One region of the Colwellia sp. Bg11-12 genome, then DNA from elsewhere that is predicted to be linked to it. Evidence: predicted binding sites of a transcription regulator. Region 1 holds the regulator's gene; the other holds the start of a gene.
What was found. Region 1 encodes NrdR, which represses ribonucleotide reductase genes. Its sites were predicted from a motif close to AAACACNANATNTNGTGTTT; they were not measured.
Positions count from the first base shown of each region.

Region 2: nrdA (class 1a ribonucleoside-diphosphate reductase subunit alpha) is a predicted target of NrdR. The motif match lies at 3,088-3,107, and genes of this name have one in related genera.

Region 1 is NZ_JACGUZ010000053.1:51,664-56,775, reverse strand. Features, by position in the region: gene H4J39_RS03915 (RNA polymerase sigma factor) at 1-553, shown strand, start outside; gene H4J39_RS03910 (hypothetical protein) at 550-1,239, shown strand; gene glyA (serine hydroxymethyltransferase) at 1,546-2,802, shown strand; gene nrdR (transcriptional regulator NrdR) at 3,003-3,458, shown strand; gene ribD (bifunctional diaminohydroxyphosphoribosylaminopyrimidine deaminase/5-amino-6-(5-phosphoribosylamino)uracil reductase RibD) at 3,460-4,596, shown strand; gene H4J39_RS03890 (riboflavin synthase) at 4,652-5,112, shown strand, end outside.
Region 2 is NZ_JACGUZ010000086.1:150,081-155,192, reverse strand. Features, by position in the region: gene H4J39_RS18700 (iron-containing alcohol dehydrogenase) at 1-770, opposite strand, end outside; gene H4J39_RS18695 (type 1 glutamine amidotransferase domain-containing protein) at 847-1,533, opposite strand; gene H4J39_RS18690 (LysR family transcriptional regulator) at 1,719-2,630, shown strand; gene nrdA (class 1a ribonucleoside-diphosphate reductase subunit alpha) at 3,247-5,112, shown strand, end outside.

The DNA.
Region 1 (5,112 bases):
GGCGCATAGTAATTTATTGAGTTATTCTTTGAACCCAACTTCAGATTATCAAAAAGTATTCACGCAGTGGATGACAGAGTATGAAAAGCTACTCCGTCATATCATTACCGGCTTTGAAGCAAAGCCGGCTATTCAAGATGAGCTTTTTCAAGAGATAGCCCTCAATATTTGGCGAGCACTGCCTAATTTTAGAAACGATTCAGCAGTAAAAACATTTGTTGCACGAATTGCTCATAATGTTTTAGCGACTCATGTGGCAAAAGCGGTTAAATCCGTAAAGGCTGAACAAGATATTGATGAATTAAGTCCAGAGGCTGAACACGACCGAGTTCAACCTACACCTTATCAAAGCTTAGATAAGCAGCAAAGGCAACAGCGCTTAGCACAAGCAATCAGACAACTTAAACTCGATCAACAGCAAGTGATAACCCTCGCTCTTGAAGGGATGAGTTATCAGGAAATTTCTGAGGTGTTAGTGATCACCACAAACCTTGTCGGCGTGCGATTACAACGTGCGAAAAAGGCTTTAGCACAATTGTTGGAAACGTTATGAATAATAAAGAATCCCCTTTGAATGAAAAAAGCAAAGTGACTTTGCAGACAAAAACTCAAGCAGAGATAGTACTTGATGTGACCAGTTTACCAGAGAAGGCTAAGAGTGTTCCACCTGAGCCTGCTATGTTCGATGAGCAGTGGGCTGAAATGGCACAAGACTGGCAAAGCCAACCGACGGCTAAAACTGACATTGCTAAATTACTCAAGCAAACTAAGCAAAGAACAGTTTGGGCAAAGTGTTTATTAGCTATAGATATTATCGCCACGGTGGTGATGCTTTTAGCCGCTTTATATATGTGGCTTACCGGGTCGGAAGATCAAGCAACTATAATTTACTTTGGCATCGGTAGTTTTTTGTCTGTTGTATTTGTTTACTACGCGATTAACATTCGACTGGCTGCATGGAAAGTTAATTGTGGTAGTCCAGATAAAGCGATTGATCACGCTATTTCTGGCTGTTTGTCTTCTATTAACTATATTAAGTTAATTAAATTATCATGCATTGTTCTTTTACCATTTGTTAATTGGTATATTTTTACCATGAGTGAGCAAGAAAGTCAGTCACCTGTTTTAGGTTTGGTGTTAATGAATGTATTTGTTCTTTTAATATGGGCTATTACTCATTATTTTCATATAAAAAGGCGTAACGAATTAAAGCAGCTACAAGAATTGCTTTCAAAATAAAATATGGATAATTCACGTGAAGTCAGATTATGTTTTGTTTTTACGTTTTGTGTTGTTTAAAATTCCTTGTTATTGTGTTTTTTCTTGGTTATATTCTGCCATACTAAAAGTATTGATCGAGACTTTAAAAGTTTTTATCAATAATAACAAAAACACTTACGGCATATTAGATGAATAAATGAGCTAAGAATTGTACCTTTACTCGTGTACAACTCAGCTGATTTGAGGCAAAATATGTCGCATAAATTTTGCTATCCATTAGACAATTGTCTGTAACAGCCTTGGCTGAATTATTGAGGAAAAACCATGTTTACACGTGATATGAATATTGCTGATTTTGACCCTGAACTTTATCAAGCGATGAGCAATGAGAAAGTTCGTCAAGAAGAGCACATTGAACTTATTGCTTCAGAAAATTACTGTAGTCCTCGTGTGCTTGAAGCACAAGGTTCTCAATTAACCAATAAGTATGCTGAAGGTTACCCTGGCAAGCGTTATTACGGCGGCTGTGAATTTGTAGATATTGCTGAACAGTTAGCCATTGACCGTGCAAAAGAATTATTTGGTGCAACTTACGCTAATGTACAACCACATGCTGGCTCTCAAGCTAATGCAGCTGTATTTCAAGCCTTAGTAACACCCGGTGGTAAAGTATTGGGCATGAGCTTAGCGCATGGTGGTCATTTAACACACGGTTCACATGTGAGCTTTTCAGGTAAGTCTTACGAAGCTTTTCAATATGGTCTTCACCCTGAAACAGGCGATATCGATTACGAAGAAATGGAACGCTTAGCACAAGAACATAAGCCAGAAATGATCATTGGTGGTTTTTCTGCATTCTCTGGTGTTGTTGATTGGGCGCGTATGCGTAAAATCGCTGATGGCGTTGGCGCTTACTTTTTCGTAGATATGGCTCACGTTGCTGGTTTAATTGCAGCAGGTCTATATCCAAATCCAGTTCCACATGCTCATGTTGTTACAACAACAACGCATAAAACATTAGCCGGCCCTCGTGGTGGTTTAATTATTTCAGGTTGTGACGACGAAGCTATTTATAAAAAATTGAATTCTGCTGTCTTCCCAGGTGGCCAAGGTGGCCCATTAATGCACATTATTGCGGCTAAAGCTGTAGCATTTAAAGAAGCATTAGAGCCTGAATTTAAAGTATACCAACAAAATGTTTTAGATAACGCTAAAGCGATGGTTGCTGTTCTTCAAGAACGTGGTTATAAAGTTGTTTCTAACGGTACTGAAAATCACTTGTTATTACTTGATTTAATCGATAAAGATATTACGGGTAAAGATGCCGATGCTGCATTAGGCCGTGCACATATTACTGTTAATAAAAACTCAGTACCAAACGACCCTCGTTCTCCGTTTGTAACGTCTGGTTTGCGTTTAGGTACTCCTGCGATTACACGTCGTGGTTTTGGTATCGTTGAAACCAAAGCATTGACAGGTTGGATTTGTGATATCTTAGACGACATTAACAATGAAGATACGATCAGTAAAGTACAAGCAAGTGTTAAAGAACTTTGTGCACGCTTCCCTGTTTACGCATAAGTTAAGTTTATGTTGAGCATAAAAACTCAAGATAAATAAGTTGATGTAACAACAGCTTAATTAGATTAAAATGGCCGCATTAGCGGCCATTATTGTTTCTAACGTATAAACAGAGCTATTTGCTGATAAAACCCAATCAATAAGTTTTTACACTGAAAAACTTATTGAAATAGGTATAAATAATTTTATTGGAGCTTCCCATGTATTGTCCTTTTTGCCGAGCGGTAGACACCAAAGTTATTGATTCTCGTTTGGTCTCTGATGGTCATCAAGTTCGCCGTCGCCGCGAATGTCTCGCTTGTCATGAGCGCTATACTACTTTTGAAACCGCTGAATTAGTCATGCCGCGTATTATCAAAAATGGCGGGTCACGTGAACCTTTCAATGAAGACAAAATGCGAAATGGCTTAGTGAGAGCTCTAGAGAAGCGCCCCGTTAGTGTCGAACAAGTCGAACTCTCAATTAATAAAGTGAAATCAAAGCTGCGTGCTACTGGTGAAAGAGAAGTATCGAGTGGCCTACTTGGCAATATCATCATGGAACAATTAAAAGATTTAGATAAAGTCGCTTACGTTCGTTTTGCGTCGGTTTATCGGTCTTTTGAAGATATTCGTGACTTCAGTGAAGAAATTGCCCGTTTAGGTGATGAAAAGTAATATGAACCAATTTTCTAGTGACGATTATCACTTTATGCAACGTGCCATCATGCTTGCCAAGGAAGGGCACTTTACCACCTCTCCTAATCCGCGAGTGGGTTGTGTCTTAGTTAATAAAGGGAAAGTTGTTGGTGAAGGTTATCATCAAAAAGCGGGTGAAGGTCATGCCGAAGTTAATGCGCTAACAATGGCAGGCGAAAAGGCAAAAGGCGCAACCGCTTATGTAACCCTTGAGCCTTGTAGCCACTATGGTCGAACGCCACCATGTGCTGAAGGGCTAATCAAAGCGGGTGTCAAACACGTTGTAGCGGCAATGGTTGACCCAAACCCTAAAGTTGCGGGTAATGGCTTGAAAATGCTAGAGCAAGCAGGTATTTCTACGCAACATGGTTTACTAACCGCTGCGGCTGAAGCATTAAATATCGGTTTTATAAAACAAATGACGAGCGGTTTACCGTATGTTCGTTGCAAATTAGCCGCAAGCCTAGATGGAAAAACCGCCATGAAAAATGGAGAAAGTAAATGGATAACTTCTCCACAAGCTCGACAAGACGTTCAGCGTTTACGCGCACAAAGTTGTGCCATTATTAGTGGCGCTGACAGCATATTAATCGATAATGCTAAAATGACCGTTCGTTGGTCTGAATTGGGTGAATTAAAGAATAGTTATAAAAAAGAAATAGTTAGACAGCCTATTCGGGTTGTTATCGATACTAAAAATCGCTTAACACCTCATTTAGCGTTTTTTAATGAAAATAGCCCCATAATATTAATTAGAAACACCATTGAAAACATTCATCAATGGCCTCACTTCGTAAAGCAAGTGCCTTTACCTTTTGCACCAACATCAACAGGTGAACAGTACATTGATTTGCACGCTTTATTGAAATATTTAGCGCAACTAAACTTAAATGATGTGCTCATTGAATCAGGTGCTCGTTTAGCTGGCGCATTTATTGAACAAGATTTAGTTGATGAATTGATTTTATACCAAGCACCAAAATTGATGGGCGCTGACAGTAAAAGTTTGGTAAATATGAAGAGTATTGAAAACTTGAGCCAAGCAAAAGAACTAAATATAAGTGATATACGTATGATCGGCAAAGATATCCGTATTATTGCTAAACTTTTACCTTAAAATTTTAGTATTATGTTGAGATTAACTCGACCTACAAATCACGAAAAGAGTAATTATGTTCACAGGAATCATTGAAGCCGTTGGAACCATTCAAGCTATAAATATTACAGGGCAAGGCGCAAGACTTGTTATTTCAACCGGATTATTAGACATGAGCGATGTTAAACTGGGTGACTCAATAGCCACTAATGGCATTTGCTTAACGGTCGTCGCGTTTGACTCGTCAACTTACAGTGTCGATGTGTCTAATGAAACATTAACCCGTACCGGTTTTGTCGATTATCAAACAGGGCAATCAGTTAACTTAGAAAAAGCCATGTTACCTACGACACGTTTTGGCGGACATATGGTGTCTGGCCATGTTGATGCTGTTGTTGCTATTAGCTCGATTGAACATAATGGCAATAGTATTGAATATTGGCTTGAAATGCCAAGTGATTTAGCACCTTACATTGCTGAAAAAGGCTCTATCACCATCGATGGTACAAGCTTGACAGTGAATAGCGTTACCGATAA
Region 2 (5,112 bases), on a different contig from region 1:
CCCGCGCCGATCAGCCCATTTAACGCCATAGTAGCCGACCACATGATATTAGCTCTAACATCTAGGTCATCTTTAGTTTCTGGAGCTAGTGCTTTGGGTCCCTCTTCAATCAAGGTTTGTAATAAACCTTCACTAAAACGGTCTTGCACTTTGCCATTAACATTATAAGTTAAGTATTGCTCAATGGTATGAACAAAAGCGTCAACAACACCATTACCAATTTGACGATCAGATAATGACAATGTCACACCGGGATCGAGTACAGCGAACAAAGGGCGGACCAAAGGACTAGAGAAAGGTAGCTTGTTGCCATCACGTGTTACTACAGAATTACCATTACTCTCAGAGCCTGTAGCAGGTAAGGTTAATACTGCGCCAATAGGTAGTGCTTTAGTGAACGTTTGCTGTTTAGCGAGAATGTCCCAAGGGTCATCACCCTCAAATAATGCAGCTGCAGCAATAAATTTAGCGCCATCAACTACAGATCCACCACCAACGGCAAGTAAATAATCAATTTTTTCCGCTTTAATAATAGTTTGCGCTTTCATTAAAGTATCGTAGGTGGGGTTAGGTTCAATGCCTGAAAATTCAAAGTAAGTATGTTCTTTAAGCGCATCAATGACTTGTTGATAAACACCATTGCCTTTAATTGAACCACCACCGTAAACAATCAATACTCTTGCGTCTAATGGTATTTCTTTTGAAATTGTTTGAATTTCTGCTGGGCCAAAATTAATTTTGGTTGGGTTTTGAAAATTAAAATTTAACATTTATATGTCCTTAAGCGTAAAGAATTAAGTCGATTAGCTAAACAGGTTAGCTAATCGAGTTGTCTATTCTAAGAATCTATGCGGTAAGATGAGCCAGTAATTTCTCAGCCGCTAATGCAGAGCTTGCTGGGTTTTGACCGGTAATGATAAGGCCATCTTGTACTGCAAAGGCATGCCAGTCTTGCGCCTTTTGGTATTCGCCGCCACGCTTAATGAGTTCGTCTTCAAGTAAGAAAGGTACAACTTCTGTTAATTGAACGGCTTCTTCTTCGCTGTTAGTAAAACCAGTCACTGCTTTACCTTTTATGGCAAAATCACCTGAGGCTTCTTTAACATTCAATAAAGCTGCACTGGCGTGACAAACAGTAGCAACGGCTTTATCTGCTTTGAGAAAACTCTCAATCAAATTGATTGAGTCAGTATTATCAGTAAGATCCCATAATGGACCATGACCACCCGGATAAAAAACAGCATCAAAGTCAGCTTCATTAATTGAAGACAATTTTACTGTTGCAGCAATTTTAGCTTGCGCTTCATTGTCTGCGTCATAACGGTCTGTAGCCGATGTTTGAAAATCTTCAAGTGTACTTGTTGGGTCAATAGGTGCTTGACCACCTTTAGGGGTCGCCAGTGTTACTTCAACACCCGCATCGATAAAAGCGTAATATGGCGCTGCAAATTCTTCAACCCAAAAACCTGTTTTTTGGCCTGTATTACCAAGTTCATCGTGTGAAGTAAGTACCATCAATATTTTTTTAGTCATTATCATTCATCCATTTATAAGTAAGTGAGTATAAGTTGAGTGTGTTTTTATTTTCTATGCAGCTAGTATATGCCTAAGAACCAATATGAACAATGCAGATAAAACTGACATCATTGTATTAATTATTGATACAATGATAATTAAGTAAGCGATTAGCCATGTGTTTTTAATTAATAGGTCATATTATGGATATTTCATTTGAACAGCTCAAAAGTATGGTTGTTTTTGCGCAAGTCATAGAGCAAGGTAGTCTAAGTGCTGCAGCTAAACATTTAGGCTTATCTCGAGCAGTAGTGAGTTATCATCTTAAAAAGCTCGAAGCACAGCTCGAGGTAAAGCTACTTAATCGCTCTACACGTTCTATTAATCTTACTGAAGCAGGCCAAGCTTATTATGAACGCTGTCGCGTTATTGCCGAGCAAGCCAGCGCCGCAAACCAACAAATTGAAAACTTCAAAAATGAACCCATTGGACTCCTTAAAATAACGTGCCCAGTAAACGTTGGTTTACAAACGGTTGTTCCGGCACTCAACGAGTTTAAGAAAATTTATCCTAAAATTGCCCTTGATGTCATGCTAACTGATGAAGTCGTTAATATTATGAAAGAAGGTATCGATTTGGCCATTCGGGGTGCACCCTTACCTGACTCTGGTTTGCAAGCCAGTAAGCTTGCAACATTAGAAACTTGCCTTTGTGGCGCTCCTGAATACTTCCTTCAATTTGGCCGGCCCACTAAACCTGCAGATTTAAGTGACCATCAATGGGTTATTTACAAATTAACGTCTGGGGTATTAACCTTAACGAAGGGCAGCCGTTCGTTCAGTGTTACCATGAAGGGAAGTATAAGTACCAATAATGCGGCAGCACGTACTGCTTTTGTTGAGGCAGGACATGGTTTAGGCCGTATTCCAACTTACGACGCGTGGCCAAAAATAAAAGCAGGCACCTTAGAAACGGTACTGGATGACTATGCCCTAAGCGATATCAATGTTTATGGTGTATTCCCACCTGGCACAGCAAACTCTAAAAAACTCAGATTACTCCTTAATTTTTTGAAAGAATATTTCACCAGCCAAAACAAAACCAAGAAACAATAAATACACTGACTAAACGAGAATATCGCCCTGCCTACTTGCCTTTATTATAAAGTAGCTAAAAGGTGAACAATTTTACCTCAACGTTTTTATTGGTGTATTCATTAACGTGTAAAGATTATACAACCTGTTATGGGAATATTATGAAAAACCATAACAGCAGCGATATCGTTCATTTAGTACCCTTCTTGTTCAAAAAAAAGCAACCTACTGTTTTTATTGAAAATTAACTTTTAGCTTACAAATTTAGTGAGCAGAGATGAAATTTATTTTAAAAAAACTTTATCAGCAAAAATTAATTAAAATAAACGTTGCGTTTTTGTAATATCAAAAATAAAAAGCACTACTAAGTTAGTCGTTACTAACTGAACTTTTACTCTAAAGAAAGTTATTAAAAACTCTGCTTTTTATCACTTGCAAAAACATCAAAACCTCATTATCTTGTGATCAGTTTTTAGAAAACCCCTACATATAGTGTATTTGTTGTTCAGACGATTTTTTGTGCTGATTTATGCTTTTAGGGAAATATAATAATGATAAGTGTTCACTTAACGTGTTTCTAATTAACAACGTTAGGTAAATAAAGCGACCAGCATAATTAATAAATTACAGGTTTTTCATGACTAATAATCTTTTTGTAAGTAAGCGTAATGGCAAAAAAGAACTCATCGATTTAGAAAAAATTCATAAAGTTATCACTTGGGCTGCTGAAGGCCTTGATAACGTGTCAGTGTCACAGGTTGAATTAAAGTCTCATATTCAATTCTACGACGGCATTAAAACTGCTGATATTCATGAAACGATTATTAAAGCTGCCGCTGACCTTATCTCAGAAGAAACACCTGATTATCAGTATTTATCAGCACGTTTAGCTATTTTTCACTTACGTAAGAAAGCCTACGGCCAATTTGAACCCCCTAAACTATTTTCACATGTTGTTAGTATGGTAGAAAAGGGGAAATACGATGAGCATCTTTTAGCTGATTATAGTGAAGAAGAATTTGAACAGATGGAACGATTCCTTGTTCACTCACGTGATTTAGACTTCAGCTACGCAGCGGTAAAACAATTGGAAGGTAAATACCTTGTTCAAAACCGTGTCACGGGTGAAATTTATGAAAGTGCCCAGTTTTTATATATTTTAGTCGCAGCTTGTTTATTTGCTAAATACCCTGTTGAAACGCGTTTAAAATATGTTGAAGGTTTTTATAACGCTATTTCAACTTTCAAAATATCGTTACCAACACCGATTATGGCAGGAGTACGTACACCTACTCGTCAATTTTCATCGTGTGTATTAATTGAATGTGGTGACAGTTTAGATTCAATAAACGCCGCTTCTAGCTCAATTGTTAAATATGTTTCTCAGCGAGCAGGTATTGGCATTAATGCGGGCCGTATTCGTGCTTTAGGTAGTTCAATACGTAACGGTGAAGCATTTCATACTGGTTGTATCCCGTTTTTCAAACATTTTCAAACCGCTGTTAAAAGTTGTTCACAAGGCGGAGTTCGAGGTGGAGCAGCAACATTATTCTACCCACTTTGGCATTTAGAAGTTGAAAGCTTACTGGTCCTTAAAAATAACCGTGGTGTTGAAGAAAATCGTGTTCGTCATTTAGATTACGGAGTGCAGTTCAATAAGCTTATGTACACTCGTTTGATTAAAGGTGAGTCTATTACTCTCTTTAGTCCGAGCGATGTTCCTGGCCTTTACGATGCATTTTTTGAAGACCAAGATAAATTTGAAGCTTTGTATGTAAAATATGAAGCTGATGACTCAATTCGTAAAAAATGTATCAAAGCCATTGAATTATTTACTTTGTTTGCTCAAGAGCGCGCCAGCACGGGTCGAATTTATTTACAAAATGTTGACCACTGTAATACGCATAGCCCCTTTGATCCTAAACAAGCGCCTATTCGTCAAAGCAACTTGTGTTTAGAAATCGCGCTGCCAACACAGCCAATGAATGACATCAATGATCCAAACGGCGAAATAGCACTTTGTACTTTGTCTGCCTTTAACTTAGGTGCAATAGAAAGTTTAGATGAATTAGAAGGATTGTCAGATTTAGCTGTTCGAGCACTCGATAGCTTACTTGATTATCAAAACTATCCAATGCCAGCCGCATATAATGCCACTATAGGTCGCAGAACATTAGGTATAGGCGTAATAAACTATGCTTATTACTTAGCTAAAAACGGCGTCTTTTATTCAAACGGTAGTGCAAACAATTTGACTCACCGTACTTTTGAAGCGATACAATTTAATTTGTTGAAAGCTTCGAATGAATTAGCGAAAGAAAAAGGGGCTTGTCCTAAGTTTAATGAGACACGCTTATCGCAAGGTATTTTACCGATTGATACTTATAAAAAGACCATCGACGACATTACCGGCGAACCTCTTCACCTTGACTGGGAAGGCTTACGTGAGAGCATTAAAAAGCATGGTGTAAGAAACTCAACTGTTTCAGCGTTAATGCCATCA